3 regions of the Variovorax sp. J2P1-31 genome follow, and region 1 is predicted to be linked to each of the others. Evidence: predicted binding sites of a transcription regulator. Region 1 holds the regulator's gene; each other region holds the start of a gene.
What was found. The regulator FNR, encoded in region 1, switches genes on or off when oxygen is low (the NO sensors DNR and NnrR bind a similar motif). The targets are predictions, from matches to a motif close to TTGATNNNNATCAA.
Positions count from the first base shown of each region.

Region 2: QTI20_RS00720 (OmpW/AlkL family protein) is a predicted target of FNR. The motif match lies at 4,321-4,334, and genes of this name have one in related genera.
Region 3: QTI20_RS26125 (fatty acid desaturase) is a predicted target of FNR. The motif match lies at 5,232-5,245, and genes of this name have one in related genera.

Region 1 covers NZ_JASZYA010000001.1:993,797-1,001,074, forward strand. Annotated here, with positions in the region: gene ccoP (cytochrome-c oxidase, cbb3-type subunit III) at 1-407, shown strand, start outside; gene ccoG (cytochrome c oxidase accessory protein CcoG) at 421-1,848, shown strand; gene QTI20_RS04580 (FixH family protein) at 1,883-2,158, shown strand; gene QTI20_RS04585 (hypothetical protein) at 2,164-2,415, shown strand; gene fnr (fumarate/nitrate reduction transcriptional regulator Fnr) at 2,396-3,112, opposite strand; gene hemN (oxygen-independent coproporphyrinogen III oxidase) at 3,335-4,708, shown strand; gene QTI20_RS04600 (sulfite exporter TauE/SafE family protein) at 4,708-5,415, shown strand; gene azu (azurin) at 5,438-5,887, opposite strand; gene QTI20_RS04610 (LysR substrate-binding domain-containing protein) at 6,003-6,932, opposite strand; gene QTI20_RS04615 (CaiB/BaiF CoA transferase family protein) at 7,086-7,278, shown strand, end outside.
Region 2 covers NZ_JASZYA010000001.1:145,071-152,348, forward strand. Annotated here, with positions in the region: gene QTI20_RS00705 (TonB-dependent receptor) at 1-1,372, shown strand, start outside; gene QTI20_RS00710 (AEC family transporter) at 1,418-2,365, shown strand; gene QTI20_RS00715 (GMP reductase) at 2,379-3,356, opposite strand; gene QTI20_RS00720 (OmpW/AlkL family protein) at 3,575-4,240, opposite strand; gene QTI20_RS00725 (UvrD-helicase domain-containing protein) at 4,383-6,788, shown strand; gene QTI20_RS00730 (BPSS1780 family membrane protein) at 6,918-7,278, opposite strand, start outside.
Region 3 covers NZ_JASZYA010000004.1:122,963-130,240, forward strand. Annotated here, with positions in the region: gene fba (class II fructose-bisphosphate aldolase) at 1-44, opposite strand, end outside; gene QTI20_RS26100 (alpha/beta hydrolase) at 100-1,011, opposite strand; gene QTI20_RS26105 (hypothetical protein) at 1,120-1,659, opposite strand; gene QTI20_RS26110 (hypothetical protein) at 1,754-2,731, opposite strand; gene QTI20_RS26115 (hypothetical protein) at 2,728-3,438, opposite strand; gene pyk (pyruvate kinase) at 3,680-5,128, opposite strand; gene QTI20_RS26125 (fatty acid desaturase) at 5,313-6,422, shown strand; gene QTI20_RS26130 (phosphoglycerate kinase) at 6,486-7,278, opposite strand, start outside.

The sequences.
Region 1 (7,278 bases):
GCGCGCCCGAGCGCATCCAGGAGACCATCACCCAGGGCCGCACCGGCGTGATGCCGCCCATGGCCGCGGCCGTGGGCTCGCCCGAGGACGTGAAGAACGTGGCGAACTACGTGCTGAGCCTGTCGGGCAGCCCGCACGACTCGGTGCGCGCCGGCCTGGGCAAGAGCAAGTTCAGCGCCTGCGCGGCCTGCCACGGCGTGGGCGGCACGGGCAACCCCGCGCTGGGCGCGCCCAACCTGGCCGACCGCGTGTGGCTGCACGGCTACGGGCAGGACGCGATCGTCTCGATCATCAACACCGGCAAGACCAACGTCATGCCGGCCCAGCAGGGCCGGCTGACCGAGGCCCAGATCCATGTGCTGGCCTCCTACGTCTGGGGCCTGTCGAACCGCGCCGCCGCGCCCTGAGCTCCGTTCGCCGATGTCCGCTTCCCCCCGACCCGCGCCGCGCAAGCTGATCCCCATCGTCCCGGTGGAGAGCGCGTCCGTGGGCCTCTACGAGGCGCACAGGAAGATCTATGCGCGCAGCATCCATGGCGTGTTCGCGCGCTGGCGCTGGGCCATGGTCTTCCTCACGCAGATCGTGTTCTACGGCCTGCCGTGGCTCGAGTGGGGCCAGCGCCAGATGGTGCTGTTCGACCTGGCCGCGCGGCGCTTCTACCTGTTCGGGCTGGTGCTCTACCCGCAGGACCTGATCTACCTCACGGGCCTGCTGGTGGTCTCGGCCCTGCTGCTGTTCCTGTTCACCGCGGTGGCGGGGCGGCTGTGGTGCGGCTATGCCTGCCCGCAGACCGTCTACACCCAGATGTTCATGTGGGTGGAGGAGAAGATCGAAGGCCCGCGCAGCGCGCGCATGCGCCTGGACAAGGGCGCGCTCTCGATGGAGAAGGGCGTCAAGAAGAGCTTCAAGCACCTCGTGTGGCTGGGCATCGCGCTGTGGACCGGCTTCACCTTCGTGGGCTACTTCACGCCGATCCGCGAACTCGGGATGGCCTTCCTGCAGACGCGCATGGGCTCGTGGGAAGTGTTCTGGGCCTTCTTCTACGGCTTCGCGACCTATGGCAATGCAGGTTTCATGCGCGAGCAGGTCTGCAAGTACATGTGCCCCTACGCGCGTTTCCAGGGCGCGATGTTCGACCGCGACACGCTGATCGTGAGCTACGACGCGGCGCGCGGCGAGGCCCGCGGCGCGCGCGGCAAGCAGCACGACCGCGCCGGACTGGGCGACTGCATCGACTGCACCCTGTGCGTGCAGGTGTGCCCGACCGGCATCGACATCCGCGAGGGACTGCAGTACGAGTGCATCGGCTGCGGCCTGTGCGTGGACGCCTGCAACACGGTGATGGCCAAGATGGACTACCCGCCGGGCCTGATCCGCTACGCGACCCAGAACGGCATGGCCGGGCGCTGGTCGGCGCGCCAGGTGCTGCGCCGCGTGCTGCGGCCGCGGGTGCTGGTCTACAGCGCCTTGCTGGGCGCCCTGTGCCTGGGCCTGCTGGCCAGCCTGGTGGTGCGCACGCCGCTCAAGGTCGACGTGGTGCGCGACCGCGCCTCGCTGGCGCGCATCGCCGAGGGCGGCATGCTGGAGAACGTGTATCGGCTGCAGCTGATGAACGCCACCGAGCGACCGCAGCGCTATGCCATCGCCGTGCGCGGCCTCGAGGGCCTGAGCGTGGCCGCGGGTGCCTCGCTCGAGGTGCAGCCGGCCGAATCGCGCTGGGTCGCGGTGCGGCTGCAGCTGCCCTACGGCAGCGCGGCGCCGGGCTCGCACACCGTGCATTTCGACGTGCGCTCCGAGGACGGCGCGTCGCATGTCTCGGAAAAAGCCATCTTCCTGGTCCCGCGCTAGCGTGGACCGCCATGTTCAACAGAAAGAGATCGTCATGAATGTCCCCGGCCTGCTGCCCACCGTCGTCGAACCCTGGTGGAAGTTTCCCTATGTCTGGATGGTGATCGCCGGCCCGGCCATCGTCGTGGTGGCGGGCTTCACCACGCTGTGGATCGCGGTCCGCACGCCCGACCCGGTGGTGGCCGAGGACTACTACCGCCAGGGCGTGGAGATCAACAAGACGCTGGCCGACAAGAAGCTGATGCCGGCCCAGTCGGGCCGCAACCACGCCGCCACGCCCAGCGACGACGTGCCGCTGCCGAAGCACTGACGGCCATGAAGCAGCGCATCCGTCGCCTGGCCTGGATCCTCTGGCCCTCGTTCCTGCTGGCCTGCGTGGTGGAAATGCTCGTGTTCGCGCTGGTCGACCCGGGCGACCTGCACTGGCGCGGCGAACCGCTGCCGCTCTCGCGGCAGGGCATCTACACGCTGGGTTTCTTCGTCTTCTGGGCGCTGGGCATGGGCTCGAGCGCGCTCACGGCGCTGCTCGGCATGTCCAGGCGCGAGATCAACAGGCCGGAGGATTGACGATGCGCTTGAGCTTCTCGGCGTCGACGATGCGCACATGGCGCTGCTGCACGGCCACGATGCCGTCCTCGACGAACTTCGACAGCGTGCGGCTCACGGTCTCGAGCTTGAGGCCGAGGTAGCTGCCGATCTCCTCGCGGGTCATGCGCAGCACCAGCTCCGACTGCGAGAAGCCGCGCGCATGCAGCCGCTGCACCAGGTTCAGCAGGAAGGCCGCGAGCCGCTCCTCGGCGCGCATGCTGCCCAGCAGCAGCATCACGCCGTGCTCGCGCACGATCTCGCGGCTCATGATCTTGTGCACATGGCGCTGCAGGGCCGTGACCTCGCGCGACAGCTCCTCGATGCGGTCGAAGGGCATCACGCAGACCTCGGAGTCCTCGAGCGCCACCGCGTCGCAGGTGTGGTGCTCGCTCACGATGCCGTCCAGCCCGATGATCTCGCCCGCCATCTGGAAACCCGTGACCTGGTCGCGACCGTCCTCGGCCGTGATGCAGGTCTTGAACACGCCGGTGCGGATCGCGTAGAGCGAGGTGAAGCGCTCGCCGTTGTGGAACAGCGCCTCGCGCCGCTTGACCTTGCGCCGCGTCGCGACGATCTCGTCGATGCGCTCCAGCTCCGCGGGCTGCAGGCCCACGGGCATGCACAGCTCGCGCAGGTTGCAGTTGGAGCAGGCGACTTTGATGGTGTCAGGTGTCATGGCGGTTCGGTGCCGCCCGGGGAAGGGACGGCCACGCTTCAAGTTGGTGCCCCGATTGTCGTCGCCTCGCCGCGCACGGGACTTGATGCAGGTCAAGGAAGTCCGGCCCGGTCGTCGGCACAGTCAGGGAGCCCCGTGTGCCACATCACCATGCCAACCACCCTGTCCCCCGTCCTCGCCGCCCCCGTGGCACCCGCCGCGCCTGCTTCCGCCGCGCCCGTCATGACGGCCGCGATGCTCCAGCGCTTCGACGTGCAGGGGCCGCGCTACACCTCCTACCCGACCGCCGACCGCTTTGTCGAGGCCTTCGGCAGCGAGGACTACGCACAGGCGCTGCGCCAGCGCGCGCTGAACACCGGCGCCCGGGCGCTGCCGCTGTCGGTCTACGTGCACCTGCCCTTCTGCGCCTCGCTGTGCTATTTCTGCGCCTGCAACAAGATCGTGACCGGCCACCCCGAGCGCGCCGAGGCCTACCTGGACTATCTCGAGCGCGAGATCGCCCTGCAGGTGGCGCAGCTCGGGCGCGGCGCGGCCGTGAGCCAGCTGCACCTGGGCGGCGGCACCCCGACCTTCCTCGACGACGCGGCGCTCGCGCGGCTGATGGCGATGCTGCGCGGCGCCTTCACCTTGGCGCCCGAGGGCGAGTACGCGATCGAGATCGACCCGCGCACCATCGACGAGGCCCGGCTGGAACGGATCGCGGCGCTGGGCTTCAACCGGCTGAGCTTCGGCGTGCAGGACTTCGATGCGGCGGTGCAGAAGGCGGTGCACCGCATCCAGCCGGCCGAGCAGGTGTTCGACCTGGTGGCCTCGGCGCGGCGGCTGGGCTTCGGCTCCATCAACGTCGACCTGATCTACGGCCTGCCCCGGCAGACCGCGGCCTCCTTCGACCGCACGCTCGAAAAGATCTGCGCCCTGCGGCCCGAGCGCATCGCGCTCTATGCCTATGCCCACCTGCCCGAGCGCTTCAAGCCCCAGCGCCGCATCGACCCGGCCGAGCTGCCCGATGCCGCCGCCAAGCTCGACATGCTCTCGCGCTCGATCGCGGCGCTGACCGCGGCCGGCTATGTCTACATCGGCATGGACCACTTCGCGCTGCCCACCGACCCGCTGGCCATCGCGCGGCGCCAGGGCCGGCTGCACCGCAACTTCCAGGGCTACAGCACCCAGCCCGAATGCGACCTGGTGGCGCTGGGCGTGTCGGCCATCGGCCGGGTCGGCGCCACCTACAGCCAGAACGCCAAGACGCTGGAGGAGTACTACGACCTGCTCGACCAGGGCCGGCTGCCGGTGGTGCGCGGCCTCGCGCTGTCGCGCGACGACGTGCTGCGGCGCGCGGTGATCATGGCGCTGATGTGCCAGGGGCAGCTGAGCTTCGAGTCCATCGGCCTGGCGCACCTGGTCGACTTCCGCCAGCACTTCGCGGCCGAGCTCGAGGCGCTGCAGCCGCTGGTGGCGCAGGGCCTGGTCACGGTCGACGACCACGAGATCGAGGTCACGCCCATCGGCTGGTTCTTCGTGCGCGCCATCGCGATGGTGTTCGACCGCTACCTGCAGGCCGACCGCAACCGCTCGCGCTTCTCGCGGATCATCTGATGCAGACGGCGCTCATCGGCAGCGCGTTGTTGATGGGCCTGGCCGGCGGCCCGCACTGCGTGGCCATGTGCGGAGCGGCCTGCGCGGGCGTGATCCGCTTCGCGCGCGCGCCCGCGGGCGGCGGCGTGGCGGTGCGGCCCGCGCCGGCGGTGCCGGCCGCGGTCCTGTTCCATGCGGCGCGCCTGGCCAGCTACGCGGCCGGGGGCGCGCTCGCGGCGAGCGCCGTGCAGGGCCTGGCCTTCGCGAGCGAACAGGTCGCGCTGCTGCGGCCGCTCTGGCTGCTGCTGCATGTGGCGGTGTTCGCCTGGGGCCTGCTGCTGGCCGTGGCCGGACGCCAGCCCCTGTGGGCGCACAGCCTGGGGCGCTTGCTGGCGAAGCGGCTTCGACCCGCGGAGGGCTCGCGCTGGCGCGTGCTCGCGACCGGCGCGCTGTGGGTCTCGATGCCCTGCGGGCTGCTCTATTCGGCGCTGATGCTCGCCGCCTTGGGCAACGACGCGGGGCAGGGCGCGGTCGTGATGGCGGCCTTCGCCGCCGGCAGCGGCATCGCGCTGCTGGTCGCGCCCTGGCTCTGGCGGCGCCTGCACGGCGTGTTCGGCGCGTCCCGGCGCGAATGGGGCACCCGGCTCGCGGGCGCGGTGCTGGCGGTGGTCGCGCTGCAGGCCGTGTGGCACGACCTGGGCCGGCAGATCGCGGTCTGGTGCCAATAGCACCGGGACCCGCCTGCCGTCCTTACTTCACCAGCTTCAGCGTGCCCTTCATGAGCGCGGAGTGGCCGGGGAAGGAGCAGAAGTAGCTGTAGCTGCCGGCCGCGTCCAGCTTGGCGACCGCGAAGCTCGCGCTGTCGCTCTCGCCGCCGCCGACGATCCGGGTGTGGGCCAGCACGCGCGCGTCGCCGGCCTTCACGTAGTTCTGCGCCGCGCCGGCCGCGATGCCGTCGGTGGCGACCGCCTGCACGTCGGCCGTCCTGCTCAGCACCCAGTTGTGGCCCATGGCCTGCTTCGGCAGCTTGCCGCTGTGCTTGAGCTTCACGGTGAATTCCTTGCAGCTCCTGCTGACCTCGATCACCGGCTTGTTGAACTGCATGGCGTCGTTGCCCTCGATCTCGACCGTGCAGTCGGCGGCGAAGGCGGGCGCGGCGGCCAAGGCGAGCAGGGCAAGGGCGAAGCGGGAGGCGAGCATGGGACGGGTTTCCTGATGATGATGAAGAAGGCGGCGGGTCGAGGTGCCCGCCGCATCAGGGCATTGTGCGAAGCCGCGCCGTGCCTTCGTCTGACCTGCATCAAGGGCCGCGCATTCACTCGCCCCCGCGGGCGCCGGCTTTCCTGCCGGCCACCGCCTGCAGGCTGCTGCGCAGGGCCAGCTTGCGCACGATGGCCGAGAAGGCGCGCGTGGGGGCCGCGCCGCGCGCCACCGGCGACCACAGCATGCCGGGGGTGCGCACGGGCGTGGGGCTCTCGAGCCGGACCACCACCAGCTCCGAGGCGGCCGTCACCACCTTGGCCGCCACGATGGACGCGAGCTGGGTCTTGCCGACCAGGTCCATCATCGGCGCCAGCGTGTTGATCTCCGCCACCACATGCGGCTGCGCGCCGCAGGAGCGGAAGCACTCGTCGAGCATCTGGCGGGTGGCGAAGCTGGCCGGCAGCAGCACCATGGGCATGCGGTGCAGCTCCACCATGCGCACCCGCTTGCGCCGTGCCAGCGGGTGGCCCCTGGCCACCACCAGCACCATCTCCTCGTTGTAGAGCGGCTCGAACTGCAGCGGCCCGGGCGCGCTGGGGCGGTAGGCGATGCCCAGGTCCAGCGTGCCCTGCTGAAGGCGCGCGGCGATCTGGTCGGCCGACAGTTCCTCGACCACCACCTTCACATGCGGGTGGCGCCCGTGGAAGCTCGCGATGCAATCGGGAATGAAGCCGAGGTTGAAGGTGTGGGTCGAGCCCACGTGCAGTTCGCCCGTGACTTCCGAGCCGTTCTGGCGCAGCGCGCCCAGGCCCAGGTCGATCTCGTGCAGCGCCTTCACGCAGTGGTGCAGGAACTCGTCGCCGGCCTCGGTCAGGTCCACGCGCTTGCCGACGCGGTCGAACAGCGCGACGCCGATCTCCTCCTCGAGCTGCTTGATCTGGTGCGACAGCGTCGACTGCGTCACATGCAGGCGCTCGGCCGCGCGGGTGAAGTTCAGCGAGCCCGAGAGGGCGATGAAGTAACGCAGGTGCCGCAGCTCCATGGCTTTCCTTGAGGGCAATGATCGATGGCATCGATGCTAATCATGGAAAACAATCATTTCCAGGATTTTCGGGCCGCCCCTACATTTCCTGCCAGCCCGTTCCACCGGGGTCCTCGGGGCCCGGCGGGCCCCACGAACACAGGAGACCTCGCGGTGCAAAAAGTCCTCAGCGGCATCAAGGTGCTGGAACAAGGCACGTTCATCACCGGGCCGGCGGCGGGCATGTTCCTCGCCGACCTGGGCGCCGAGGTGGTGAAGGTCGAGCAGCCCGGCGCGGGCGATCCCTTCCGTGCCTTCCGCGGCGGCCTCTACAGCCCGCATTTCCAGACCTACAACCGCAACAAGC
Region 2 (7,278 bases), 850 kb from region 1:
CCATGGCGGCGCGGTCGGCGGCTCGGTGTTCTTCGACCAGGGCTGGATCGGCGCCTCGGTCAGCACCTACCGCAGCGACTACGGCACGGTGGCCGAAGACGACGTGACCATCGGCATGAAGTCGGACCGCTACGCGCTCGAAGGCGAATGGCGCCCGGGCGGCTTCTTCAGCAGCGTGCACGCCAAGATCAGCCACACCGACTACCGCCACACCGAGTTCGAGGGCGGCGAGCCCGGCACCACCTTCGCCAACAAGACCAACGACATCCGCATCGAGGCGCGCCACCGCAAGATCGGCGGCCTCGAGGGCCTGATCGGCTTCACCAGCGAGACCGGCCGCTTCTCGGCCGACGGCGAGGAGGCTTTCGCGCCGCACAGCCGCACGCGCTCGAACGCGCTGTTCGTGCACGAGGAACTCGGCACCGCGTGGGGCCGGCTGAGCTTCGGCGCGCGCACCGAGCAGGTCAAGGTCCAGTCCTTCGGCTACCCCGAAGACCCGTCCATCACCCGCTTCACCGTGGGCGAGCGCAGCTTCAACCCGCACAGCGCGGCCTTCGGCGCGCTGGTCGACCTGACGCCGCAATGGCAGCTGACCTCCAACCTGGCCTACACCGAACGCGCGCCCAAGGACTACGAGCTGTTCGCCAACGGCCCGCACGTCGCGACCGCGGCCTGGGAGGTGGGTGATCCGTCGCTGCAGAAGGAGAAGTCGGTCGGCTTCGACATCGGCGCGCAGTGGAAGTCCGGCGCCAACAACGCGCGCGTGAACGCCTACGTGACCCGCTTCCGCAACTACATCGGCCTGACCGCCACCGGCAACCAGCGCGACGGCGAGGGCGCGGTGGTCACCGACCCGGCCGCGGAAGACACCTTGGCCGAGTACGTCTACGGCGGCGTGCGTGCGCGCTTCACCGGCCTCGAGGCCAGCGGCAACCTGCGCCTGCTGGGCGCCGACGGCTTCGCCGGCACCACCGCGGGATCGACGCTGGACCTGCAATGGCGCGGCGACCTGGTGCGCGCGACCAACACCGACACCGGCGAGCCGCTGCCGCGCATCTCGCCGGTGCGCGTGGGCGCCGCGCTGGCCTACGGCGACGGACCGTGGACCGCGCGCCTGGGCTTCGACCGCTACTCGGCGCAGAACCGCGTGCCGGCCGAAGGCGCGCGCGCGACCGAGGCCTACACGCTGTGGAACGCGGCCCTGGCCTACCGCATGAAGGTGCAGGGCGCGAGCCTCACCTGGTATGCGCGGCTGGACAACCTGAGCAACAAGCTGGCCTACAGCGCGACGTCGATCCTGACCACGACCGTCTATCCTGCCGCGCCGCTGCCCGGCCGCTCCGTGAAAGTCGGCCTGCGCGTCAACTTCTAAAGCGCCGACGTGAACCCGCCGCGGCGAGCCGCTATGCTCGCCGCGGTGAATTCACCTGTCGCTTCCGCCCTGCTGCCCGTCGTCCTTCTCATCGCCGCGGGCTATCTCGCCGGGCACCGTCGCTGGGTCGGGGCCCATGCGGTCAAGGACCTCTCCAACCTGATCTTCCTGCTGCTCGCGCCCGCGCTGCTGTTCCGCTCGATGAGCGCGGTGCACTTCGAGCAGCTGAGCCTGAAGCCCGTGGCCGCGTACTTCATCGGCGCGGGCATCATCTTCATCGGCACGCTGCTGTGGCGCGGACTCAACCGCACGGCGGCGGTGCTGGCCATCGCGAGCACCTTCAGCAACACCGTGATCATCGGCGTCGCGCTGGTCGACCTGGCCTACGGGCCCGACGGCCTGGTGGTGCTGCTCACGCTGGTGTCGCTGCATTCGCTGGTGCTGATCACCAGCGCCACGGTGCTGATCGAGCTCATGGTGGCGCGCGAGCACGCGGCCTCGAACGGCCGCCAGCGGCACCATCTGCTGCGCACCGTGGGGCGCGCGCTGCGCAATTCGATCTTCCATCCGGTGCCGCTGCCCATCATCGCGGGCCTGCTGTATGCGCAGACCGGTTGGGGCCTTCCGGCCGTCATCGACAAGCCGCTGATGCTGCTGGGCCAGGCCTTCAGCCCGGTGGCGCTGGTGCTGGTGGGCGTGACGCTGGCGCTGACGCCGGTCGGCACGCATCTGCGCGACGCCTTCACCATGGCGCTGGTCAAGAACGTGGTGCACCCGCTGCTGGTGCTGGGCACGGGCTGGCTGCTGGGCGTGCGCGGCCTGCCGCTCACGGTGATGGTGGTGGCCGCGGCCATGCCCATCGGCGCCAACGCCTTCCTGTTCTCGCAGCGCTACAAGGTGGCGGAGGAACTGGTGACGGCCAGCGTGGTCGTGTCGACCGTGCTGGCGCTGCTCACGCTGAGCGCCGCGATGGCGCTGATGGCCCGCTTCTAGGCGGGCCGGGGCCTCACATCAGCAGGTGTTCGCCGGCGTTGTCGCCGCCCAGCGTGACGTAGTTGACCTTGCGGATGTCCATCAGCGCCTTGCCGCCGGCATAGCTGATGGAGCTCTGCACGTCCTGCTCCATCTCGACCAGCGTGTCGGCCAGCTTGCCCTTGATCGGCTCGAGGATGCGCTTGCCCTCGACGTGCTTGTACTCGCCCTTGTTGAAGTCGCTGGCCGAGCCGTAGTACTCCTTGAACAGCACGCCGTCGACCTCGACCGTCTTGCCCGGCGACTCCTCGTGGCCCGCGAACAGCGAGCCGATCATCACCATCGAGGCGCCGAAGCGGATGCTCTTGGCGATGTCGCCGTGGTCGCGGATGCCGCCGTCGGCAATGATGGGCTTGGTCGCCACGCGGGCGCACCACTTGAGCGCGCTGAGCTGCCAGCCGCCCGTGCCGAAGCCGGTCTTGAGCTTGGTGATGCAGACCTTGCCCGGGCCGATGCCGACCTTGGTCGCGTCGGCGCCCCAGTTCTCCAGGTCGATGATGGCTTCGGGCGTGCCCACGTTGCCGGCGATCACGAAGGACTGCGGCAGCTTGGACTTGAGGTAGCCGATCATGTTCTTCACCGTGTCGGCATGGCCGTGCGCGATGTCGATGGTGATGTATTCGGGTGTCAGGCCGGCCGCGGCCAGCTGGTCGACGGTGTCGTAGTCGGCCTTCTTCACGCCCAGCGAGATCGAGGCGAACACGCCCTGGGCCTGCATGTCCTTGACGAACTGCACGTTGTCCAGGTCGAAACGGTGCATCACGTAGAAGTAGCCGTTCCGTGCCAGCCAGAGGCTGATGGTCTCGTCCACCACCGTCTTCATGTTGGCCGGCACCACCGGCAGGCGGAACTTGCGCCCGCCCAGCGTCACGCCGGCGTCGCATTCCGAGCGGCTTTCCACGCGGCACTTGCGCGGCAGCAGCAGGATGTTGTCGTAGTCGAAAATTTGCATGATGAGACCAAGCTCCTGTGAAGGGTTCGCCGGCAGGAAGTCCCTGTCGGCGTGGGCGCTTGGTCTTGGCCGGTTCCGTCGCCGCGAAAGCGGGCGAAAAAAAACCGGGCGACAAGAATCTTGGGCCCGGTGATTGATTCTAGGGGAGCGGCCGCGCGCGGGTCAGACGGCTTTCCATATAGACCTTATTTTCCGTGCGGCGCCATGGCGCGGCGTGCTCAGAAGCGGTAGCCCACGCCCACGCCGATCAGCAGCGGGTCGACCTTCACGGTCGACAGCCGGCTGCCGTTCAGGCTCACGTCGGTGCGGATCTGCACCTTCTTGACGTCGAAGTTCAGGAACACGTTCTTCGCGATCGCGATGTCCACGCCGGCGCCCAGGGCCAGCCCGAAGCTGTTGTGCTCCAGGTCCAGCCGGCCGACCGTGGGCACGGCCAGGTTCACCGAGCCGATGCGCGTGTAGTTCAGGCCGATGCCCGCATAGGGGCGGACGGTGCCGTCGGGGATGAAGTGGTACTGCAGCATCAGCGAGGGCGGCAGGTGCTTGAAGCTGCCGATGTCGACCGGGCCGCCCAGCGCGCTCTGCGTGATCGTGACGCGCTGCTTCTGCGGCACCGTCAGCACCAGCTCGGCGGCGATGTTCGGCGTGAAGAAGTAGGTGATGTCGATCTCGGGGATGGTCTTGTCGTTGACGTGGATCGCATCGGCCGGCACCGCCAGCGCGCCGATCGCGTCGGAATGGTTGGCCGTATCGATGCGCACGGCGCGGGCGCGCAGCAGCCAGTTGCCCTGGGCTTCCTGTGCGGCGGCGGGCAGGGCGCAGGTGGCGCCCAGGGCGCCGAGGAGGGCGCCGATCCAGGCGCGCGTGAGCAGGTTCTTCTTCATGGTCGGGGACTCCGTTGCGGGCCGCGCAGGGGGCGCGCGGCAACTGGCACCCAGTGTCCGGAAGCGGCCTCTTCGTGTCCTTGATCCAGGGCAAGCATCGGTCCGCGGCGCATTCCGGGCCCGGCGTTCCTACAATGCCGGGATGTCTCTTTTCGGCTCGCACGACGCTTTCGACGGCGCCCCCCCTTCCCCAGCGGCCGCCTCGCCCCTGCTCCACAACCTCAATGCCGAACAACTCGCCGCGGTCACGCTGCCCGAGGGCAATGCGCTGATCCTGGCCGGTGCCGGTTCGGGCAAGACCCGGGTGCTCACCACCCGCATCGCCTGGCTGCTGCAGACCGGGCAGGTGACGCCGGGCGGCATCCTGGCCGTGACCTTCACCAACAAGGCGGCCAAGGAAATGGTCACGCGGCTGACGGCGATGCTGCCGATCAACGCGCGCGGCATGTGGATCGGCACCTTCCACGGGCTGTGCAACCGCTTCCTGCGCGCGCACTGGAAACTGGCCAACCTGCCGTCCACCTTCCAGATCCTCGACACCCAGGACCAGCTCTCGGCCATCAAGCGGCTGATGAAGCAGTTCAACGTCGACGACGAGCGCTTTCCGGCCAAGCAGACCCAGTGGTTCATCTCGGGCGCCAAGGAAGAGGGCAAGCGCCCCGGCGACATCGAGGTGCGCAGCGAGGAAGACCGCAAGAAGGTCGAGATCTACCAGCTCTACGAGGAGCAGTGCCAGCGCGAAGGCGTGGTCGACTTCAGCGAGCTGATGCTGCGCAGCTACGAACTGCTGCGCGACAACGATCCGATCCGCGAGCACTACCAGCGGCGCTTCCGCCACATCCTGATCGACGAGTTCCAGGACACCAACCGGCTGCAGTACGCCTGGATCAAGATGCTCTCGGGCACCACGGCCGGCGGCCGCTTCACGCCCGGCGGCAACAGCGTGATCGCGGTGGGCGACGACGACCAGAGCATCTACGCCTTCCGTGGCGCGCGCGTGGGCAACATGGCCGACTTCGTGCGCGAGTTCGAGGTCTCGCGCCAGATCAAGCTGGAGCAGAACTACCGCAGCTACAGCAACATCCTCGATTCGGCCAACGCGCTGATCGGCCACAACACCAAGCGGCTGGGCAAGAACCTGCGCACCGAGCAGGGCCCGGGCGAGCCGGTGCGGGTCTACGAATCGACCAGCGACTTCGCCGAGGCGCAGTGGATGGTCGAGGAGATGCGCCAGCTGGTGCGCGACGGCATCGAGCGCAAGGAGATGGCCGTGCTCTACCGCAGCAATGCGCAGAGCCGGGTGATCGAGACCGCGCTGTTCAATGCCTCGGTGCCCTACCGCGTGTACGGCGGCCTGCGCTTCTTCGAGCGCGCCGAGATCAAGCATGCGCTGGGCTACCTGCGGCTGCTGGAGAACAAGGACGACGACACCAGCTTCCTGCGCATCGTCAACTTCCCGCCGCGCGGCATCGGCGCGCGCAGCATCGAGCTGCTGCAGGATGCGGCGCGCGCGGCCGGCCACTCGCTGCACGACGCGGTGAGCGCGGTCGGCGGCAAGGCCGGCGCCAACCTGTCGGCCTTCGTCGCCAAGATCGACGTGCTGCGCGAGCAGACCGTGGGCATCTCGCTGCGCGAGATCATCGAGCTGGTGCTCGACCACAGCGGCCTGATCGAGCACTACAAGGCCGACCGCGAAGGCGCCGACCGGGTGGAGAACCTGGAGGAACTGGTGAACGCGGCCGAGAGCTTCGTCACCCAGGAAGGCTTCGGCCGCGACGCGGTGGCGCTGCCGGTCGACGAGCTGCGCCAATCGCCCGCGAGCCAGGGGCTGAACCCCAACCTGCCGGTCCTCGACGAGCCGCTGGCACCCGATGCCGAGACCGGCGAGACGCTGAGCCCGCTGGCCGCCTTCCTCACGCATGCGGCGCTGGAATCGGGCGACAACCAGGCCCAGGCCGGGCAGGACGCGGTGCAGCTCATGACCGTGCACGCGGCCAAGGGCCTGGAGTTCGACTGCGTGTTCATCACCGGCATGGAAGAGGGCCTGTTCCCGCACGAGAACTCGATGAGCGACCACGACGGCCTCGAGGAAGAGCGCCGCCTGATGTACGTGGCCATCACCCGCGCCCGCCAGCGCCTGTACCTGAGCCACTCGCAGACCCGCATGCTGCACGGCCAGACCCGCTACAACCTCAAGAGCCGCTTCTACGACGAACTGCCCGAGGCCGCGCTCAAGTGGCTCACGCCCAAGAACCAGGGCTTCAAGCCCTCGGCCTTCGGCTACGGCGGCGGCTACGGCAGCACGCGCGCCGGCACCGGCGGCGGCGGCTTCAGCCCCGACGCCTTCGCCAGCCCCCCGGTCCCGCCGCAGAAAGCCGCGCCCTCCCACGGCCTGCGCTCGGGCATGCAGGTCTTCCACAACAAGTTCGGCGAAGGCACGGTGATCGCGCTGGAAGGCAGCGGCGACGACGCCCGCGCCCAGATCAACTTCCCGCGGCACGGGGTGAAGTGGCTGGCGCTGTCGGTGGCGAAGCTCACGCCGGTCTGATCAGCCAGCGCTGCCGGCGCACTCTTTTCCAGGGACACCGCGGAACCGGCTTTGCCGGGCCGCCGGTGTCGCCCCCCTGAAAGGGGGGAGGGGCGCCAGCCACACGAAGTGGGCCAGCCCTTCGGGGGGTCAGTCTATGAAGCTGTCGCGGAAGGTGAACCACGTGCTCGTGAAGAACATCGACGCCATCACCAGCGCCCCGCCCACCATCAGCGCACCGCCGGCCGCGGCCGCGCCGCCGCCGACCAGCGCCGCGAACAGCGTGGCCACCAGGCTCAGCACGATGCCCGAGCCGATGAAGACGCCGATCCAGGTCAGGCCGAAGACGAACATCGCGCCGAAATTCCGGAAGCAGGCGATGAAGCTGAAGAACAGGCTCTTGGTCGGCGGCACGCCGTGCCAGTGCACCAGCGCCGGCGCGTGCCAGAAGGCCAGCGACAGCGGCAGGTACAGCGCCATGGCGATCCACAGCGCGGCCTGGAACGAACCC
Region 3 (7,278 bases), on a different contig from region 1:
GCGGCTGCGTGATCCAGCAGTTCGCGCATCGAGACGAGAGCCATGGGAAATACCTCGCGGGAAGATTGGTGGGAAGACTGCAGAAAAACTGTCTCGATTCTACCGAGCGACCTTGTCGGACAGGTCCGACGGCAACCCCACGAAGTCCAGGATGGGCGGCAGCACCGGCCCGCCGATCCAGCGGATCGGGGTGGCGAGGGCCCCGATCAGCGTCACATGGCTCAGGTTGTCGAAGCTGCGCGTCTGCACCTCGACCCCGTCGGCGCGCAGCTTCTGCACCATCTGGCCGGTGTTGCGCACCGGGTCGACCAGGGTGTCCTTGCTGGCCGCCATGAGCAGCGCGCGCGGCGAGGCGGCCGAGACATGGGCGATGGGCTGCGAGCTGCGCGGCGTGTTCGGCCAGTCGAAGGCGCGCTGCGCGTCGGGGTCGCCCATGGGCAGGAAATCGTAGGGGCCGGCCAGGCCGATCCAGCCGGCCAGCTGCTTCGGGCTCGCGCCCACCGCGCCCAGCCAGCGCGCGTCGAGCGCCAGCATGGCGGCGTTGTAGCCGCCCGAGCTGTGGCCCATCACATAGACCTGCTGCGGGTCGGCGCCCAGCCGGGCCGCGTTGTCCAGGCCCCATTTCAGGGCCAGCGCGCTGTCCTGCACGAACACCGGGTAGGTCACGCCCGGCGCCAGCCGGTAGTCGGGGATCACCACCACCGCGCCGCGCGCCGCCAGCGCCTCGCCCACGAAGCGGAAACTGGCGCGCTCGCCGGTGGTCCAGGTGCCGCCGTAGAAGAAGACGATCAGCGGGCGCCGGCCCTCGGGCGGCGACGTGGCCGGCAGCGGCCGGTAGACGTCGAGCTGCTGGCGCGGCGCGCTGCCGTAGGCGATGCCGGTCTCGGCCTGGTAGGTGTCGCTCGGCGTGAGCCGGTCCAGCAGCTTGATCGGGGAACAGGCGGACAGGGCCAGCGCGCCGGCGGCCAGCAGCGCGCTGCGGCGGCGGCGGAGGAAGTGGGAGAAGGGCATCCCGGCTGTACGCAGCCCGGGCGCATTTGGTTTTCCCCGGGCCGAAAGGACGCGGCCCCGGCCTACGCCGCAGCGACGGATCGTCGGCCCGCAGCCAAGCGTCGACCGTCAACGCGGCTTGACGGGCAGGTAGTCGCCATGGGGCTTGGCGGATTTGTCAGTCTTCACACACAGGCGCCCATCGCACAACGTGACATCGGCTTCGTTGTAGGCCTTGAGCAAGGTGGCAGACACTTGGTTCTTCCTGATCTCGTCGTAGTAGTGGCGTGACAACCAGGAACCGCCGCCCAGCATCAACACCAGGCTACCCAACGTAATGCCTGCGACCTTCCAGACCAGGTGACGATGCAAGGCCTCGGCGCGTCGCAACTGCGCGCTCAGCGCCACAGAAGCCTGGTGGACCTGCTCGCCGGCTTCGCGCAAGCGCCGCTCATGGTCGGCCAACGGTCCTTCGATGCCGCGGCGGACATCGGCCAGCACCGCCTCCGGCACCCCGCGCCACTGATCGTCGGCGGCCTGGCGCACGACGGCCGGCACCTGCTGGGAAAGTCGCCGCAGTTCCGTGCCGGACTGTTCGCATTGGCGCTCGAATTTCTCGACCAATGCGCTCATCTTGCTGGCCAGCGCCAGCAGGGTTTGGTCGTTCACCTTGCTTTGCCCTTGGATGTTTCGCGCGTCGCTGGACTCAGTGAGGCAGGACCATCACCAGCGCTTGCGGCTGCTGCGCCTGCACCTGTTGCTGCTATTGCGCCGCCATCTGCTCCTGCCGATTCACCTCGGCGATGCCCTCTGCGATCACTTCCCGTCCAGGCGGGAGGTCCGCCAGGGTCCGCTGCATGCGCCTGAAAGTCGCGTCGTCGGCGGCCAGCATGCGGTCCAGGAAGGCGGACAAGTCTTCGGTGGGCGAAGGCTCGCTCGATACCGGCTGCAGCATGTGCAGCGCACCGTCCGTGGCGGACGCAGGCGCGCTGCCGCTCGACAGCATCCGGCTGGCTTCGGTGTCGCAGAACTGCTCGTAGCTTTGCCCGGTGCTCGACGTGACATGGGCCCTGTTGTTCTGCGCCAGCGCAAAGACCGCCTTCTCCATGACCTGCGTGGCGGTCAAGTGTCCAGGCTCTTCGCGCGCGGCATCGGCAATGCGGCTGGCGATCAGATGGTCCTGGCCTTCGCCACGGCTGCCGTACACCCCTTCGCCACGCCAACGGGATTCCAGTTGCAGCTCCTGCGCGGTGAGGGGTCGCTGCTCCAGCTCGGCCGCCAGCCGAACGGTTTCCAGGATCTCCTCGCGCACCTTGACTTCGTTGTAGTGCGCGTAGCCTTCGGTCAGGTGACAGGCGTTCTGGTAAGCGGCCTTGTCTTTGGCCGCCAGGGCATGGGCGCGTGCTTTCGCCATCGCGGCATCGGGCTCCTCGACGCGGAAGTGCCCGAGTTCGTGGGCCAGCACGCTCACGGTGTTCTCAGGGGTGCTGAAGCGGTCGCGGGCGATGTGGAGGTAGCCCTTCTTGTCACCTACGTTCGTGCTGTATTCGCCCGCGCCAGCTTGAGAGTTGATCCTTCCAAAGGTTGTGAAGTCACTGTTTGCATAGGCGCGCATGTCGGCCTTAAGGGTTTCCGATCTGTTGATCAGTGCCAGCGCCTCTGGCGATATGTTGTATGCCCCGAACCTGTTCTTTTCATCGACCAACCACTCCGAGGTGAGGGCAGGGGTGAAGTTGCTCATCTGGGTTCTCCCTTTGCTGGTCTGTCAGTTGTCCTGAGGTCGCGTTGCACGTAAATGCTGTGTGCACATTCGTCGTAGTCGAAATCAAAGTGAACGGTCCCGTTGACGGGACCGTTGAACAAGCGCTGCGCCGAGTAATAGACCCCTGGAAACTTCCCAGCCTTCGCCGGCGGAAAAGAGATAACGCCTGGCAGGGCCGGCGCAGGCGCGACGACAGGATGTGGTGATATGGCATAGCCATTTCCGAAGGTTGCGACGACATCGGCCAACGTCACACAGGATCGGGACGGGGCGAGACTCACGGTGAGATACCTCTTCCCGCCGACCGTGAACTTCTCGACGTCTACGCGTTGGAACAAAAAGCCATCGACGCCACTGGGCAGATGTTCCAGCGAATTTCGGTCGGAGCGTCTACCCACGCCCGCCTGGATGCCCCAAGAAGTCACACCCAATCCGCCGTAGTCCTTGATGCCTAAGGTTTCATGAAAAAGACGATCAGGATCCAAGAGGTCGTCCGTCCGCGCGATGCACGCGGCCAGTTCCACGATCGGGTGCTTGGGCGGTCGCGCTTCGGCACTCTGCACGGCGCACGACCCGGCCGTCGAAGGGCGCGAATTCGATGCCTCCGGCACAACGCCGCATCCGGCAACACAGAACGCCGTCACCCCTGCCAGCAGCAGCGCCTTGAACGGATGCGATTGCGCCATCTTTGAAGCCCTCTCCCTCTGCGATCTGCTGCCGCGCATCGGTGCCAGTCCATCCGATCGGCGCGGCCGATTTGCCGGATGTTAGTGCCGCTGAGAACACCTGTTTGTCAACAATCCTGAATCGAGCAGCAGGCTTCCGCACGCCGGGGCGCGCACGCGCCGGCGTCCAGGGGGTCGAAGTCGGTGTCGCCGGCAGCGCGGCGAACGGCACCGCCACGGGTGCCCGCAGCGCCGGCTCGCCTCAGGAGGCCCGGCAGATCTTCAGCATGTTGGTGCCGCCCGGCGCGCCCATGGGCTCGCCGCAGGTGATCGCGTAGACGTCGCCGCTCTGCACGATGCCGCGCTTCTTCAGGTGGGCCTCGGCCTGCTCGAGCGCGGTGTCGCGGTCGGTCTGCGAGTCCATCAAGAGCGGGCGCACGTTGCGGAACAGCGCCATCTTGCGCTGGGTCGACAGCCGCGAGGTCAGCGCATAGACCGGGATGTGGGCCGAATGGCGGCTCATCCACAGCGGCGTCGAGCCCGACTCGGTCAGCGCCACGATGGCCTTGGCGCCCAGGTGGTGGGCGGTGAACAGCGCGCCCATGGCGATGGCCTGGTCGATGCGGGCGTAGGTGTGGCCGCTGAAGTCGGTGTCGCGCGCCGTGTCCTCGGCCTGCTCGGCGGCTTCGCAGATGCGGCTCATCTCCTGCACGGTGGCCAGCGGGTAGCGGCCCGAGGCGGTCTCGGCGCTCAGCATCACGGCGTCGGTGCCGTCGAGCACCGCGTTGGCCACGTCGCTCACCTCGGCGCGCGTGGGCACCGGGTTGGTGATCATCGACTCCATCATCTGGGTCGCGGTGATGACCACGCGGTCCATCTCGCGCGCCATGCGGATCATCTTCTTCTGCAGCGCCGGCACCGCCGCGTTGCCCACTTCCACCGCCAGGTCGCCGCGGGCCACCATGATGCCGTCGCTGGCGCGCAGGATCTCTTCCAGGTTGGGGATCGCCTCGACCCGCTCGATCTTGGCGATCATGCCCGGCCGGTGGCCGAACTCGGCCGCCGCCACGTTGCACAGCTGGCGCGCCATTTCCATGTCGGTCGCGTTCTTGGGGAAGCTCACGGCCACGTAGTCGGCCTGGAAGCTCATCGCGGTCTTGATGTCCTCCATGTCCTTGGCGGTCAGCGCCGGGGCCGTGAGGCCGCCGCCCTGCTTGTTGATGCCCTTGTTGTTCGACAGCTCGCCGCCCAGCACCACGGTGGTGTGCACGGCCTGGCCGCGGACCATGTCGACCTTGAGCACGATCAGCCCGTCGTTGAGCAGCAGGCGGTCGCCGGCCTTCACGTCGCGCGGCAGGTCCTTGTAATCGAGGCCCACGGCATCGACGTCGCCCAGCTCGGTGCGCGAGGCGTCGAGCACGAACTTGGCGTCGGGTTCGAGCCAGATCTTGCCCTGGGCGAACTTGCCCACGCGGATCTTCGGCCCCTGCAGGTCGGCCATGATCGCGACCTCGCGGCCGGCGCGGCGCGCGGCCTCGCGCACCATGGCGGCACGGTCGATGTGGTCCTGGGCGATGCCATGGCTGAAGTTCAGGCGCACCACGCTGACCTTGTAGTGGATCAGCTGCTCGATCAGCTCGAGCGTGTTCGAGGCCGGACCGAGGGTCGCGACGATCTTGGTGGCATGGCGGGGAAGGCGGGTGGTGTCCACGGGGTTGCGTCTCCTGGGGGTATTCGGGCTTTTGGCACAATTCTCACATGCGGGGATGACCTCGCGCGATATGACACGGTTGCCCAGACAACCCTGGAGGTGCTTGATCTCCGTCATATCCCCTTCCGATGAATACGTTACGGTGCATGACTGCGCCGTCGTTCTTCCTCTTTTTGCCCGTCCTATGCAGAGCCCATCTGATCCCGTTGTCACGCCCTTGCCGCCGGAAGCGCCGCTGCCGCACCGCAAGATCATCCGCTCCTGGCTGATCCCGATCTCGCAGCGCACCACCGTGCGCGCGCTGGTGATGCTGGCCATCGACTACCTGCTGTTCGGCGCGCTGCTGACCGGCACGGTGCTGCTCAAGCCGATCTGGCTCAAGCTGCTGGCCGCGCTGCTGGCGGGCTTCGTGATCGGCCGGCTGTTCATCATCGGCCACGACGGCTGCCACCAGAGCCTGACGCCGCACCGGCGCCTGAACAAGTGGCTGGGCCGGATCGCCTTCCTGCCCTCGCTCACCGCCTACAGCCTCTGGGACATGGGCCACAACGTGGTGCACCACGGTTTCACCAACCTCAAGGGCGTGGACTTCGTCTGGGCGCCGCTCACGCAGGACGAGTACCGCGCGCTGTCGCCGGTGCGCCGCGGGCTCGAGCGCATCTACCGCAGCGGCTGGGGCCCGGGGCTGTACTACATGATCGAGATCTGGTGGAAGAAGATGATGTTCCCCCGCCGCTCGGTGATGGGCAACAGCTACCGCCCGATCTTCGGCAAGGACTGCGCGCTGGTCACCGGCTTCGCCGCGCTCTGGATCGCGGCCCTCGCGGCCGCCGCGCTGGCCACCGGCCAGTCGGTGCTGCTGGCGCTGCTGATCGGCTTCGTGGTGCCGATGGCCTTCTGGTTCAACATGATGGGCTTCGTGATCTACGGCCACCACACGCACGTCAAGGTGCAGTGGCACGACGAGAAGGCCGCCTGGCAGCGCGCCCAGCCCTTCGTCTCGACCACCGTGCACCTGACCTTCCCGATGCAGGTCGGCGCGCTGATGCACCACATCATGGAGCACACCGCGCACCACGTGGACATGAGCATCCCGCTGTACAAGCTCAAGGAAGCGCAGAAGATGCTCGAGCACCTGCTGCCCGAGCGCATCATCGTCCAGCCCTTCTCCTGGAAGTGGTACTTCTCGACCGCCCGCGCCTGCAAGCTCTACGACTTCTCGCGCCAGTGCTGGACCGACTTCCAGGGCCGCGCCACCAGCGCGATGCGCGCGCCGGTGCCGACCGCGGCCTGATCCGCTCGCATCGCCATTGAAAAAGCCCGCATCCGCGGGCTTTTTCGTTGGCGCCGGAGGCGATCAGCCGGCCGCGCGTTTGGTCAGGATCTCGAAGGCCGGCAGGGTCTTGCCCTCGAGGATCTCGAGGAAGGCGCCGCCGCCGGTGGAGATGTAGCCCACGTCCTTCTCGATGCCGTACTTGGCGATCGCGGCCAGCGTGTCGCCGCCGCCGGCGATCGAGAAGGCCTTGCTCTCGGCGATGGCGCGGGCGATGGCCTCGGTGCCGTGCGAGAAGGCCTCGAACTCGAACACGCCCACCGGGCCGTTCCAGACGATGGTGCCGGCCTCGCGCAGCTGCGCGGCCAGCAGTTCGGCGGTCTTGGGGCCGATGTCCAGGATCAGGTCGTCCTCGGCCACCGCATCGGCGGCCTTGACGGTGGCCGGCGCATCGGCCGCGAAGGTCTTGGCCGTCACCACGTCGACCGGGATCGGCACCGCGGCGCCGCGCGCGCGCATGGCCTCGATCACGGCCGTGGCCTGGTCCAGCAGGTCGGGTTCGGCCAGCGACTTGCCGATCGACAGGCCCGCGGCCAGCATGAAGGTGTTGGCGATGCCGCCGCCGACGATCAGCTGGTCGACCTTCTCGGCCAGGCTCTTGAGGATGGTGAGCTTGGTGCTGACCTTGGAGCCGGCCACGATGGCCACCAGCGGGCGCGCCGGGTGGGCCAGCGCCTTGGTGATGGCGTCGATCTCGGCCGCCAGCAGCGGGCCGGCCGAGGCGATCTTGGCGAATTGGGCGATGCCGTAGGTGGTGGCTTCGGCGCGGTGGGCGGTGCCGAAGGCGTCGTTCACGTAGATGTCGCACAGCGCGGCC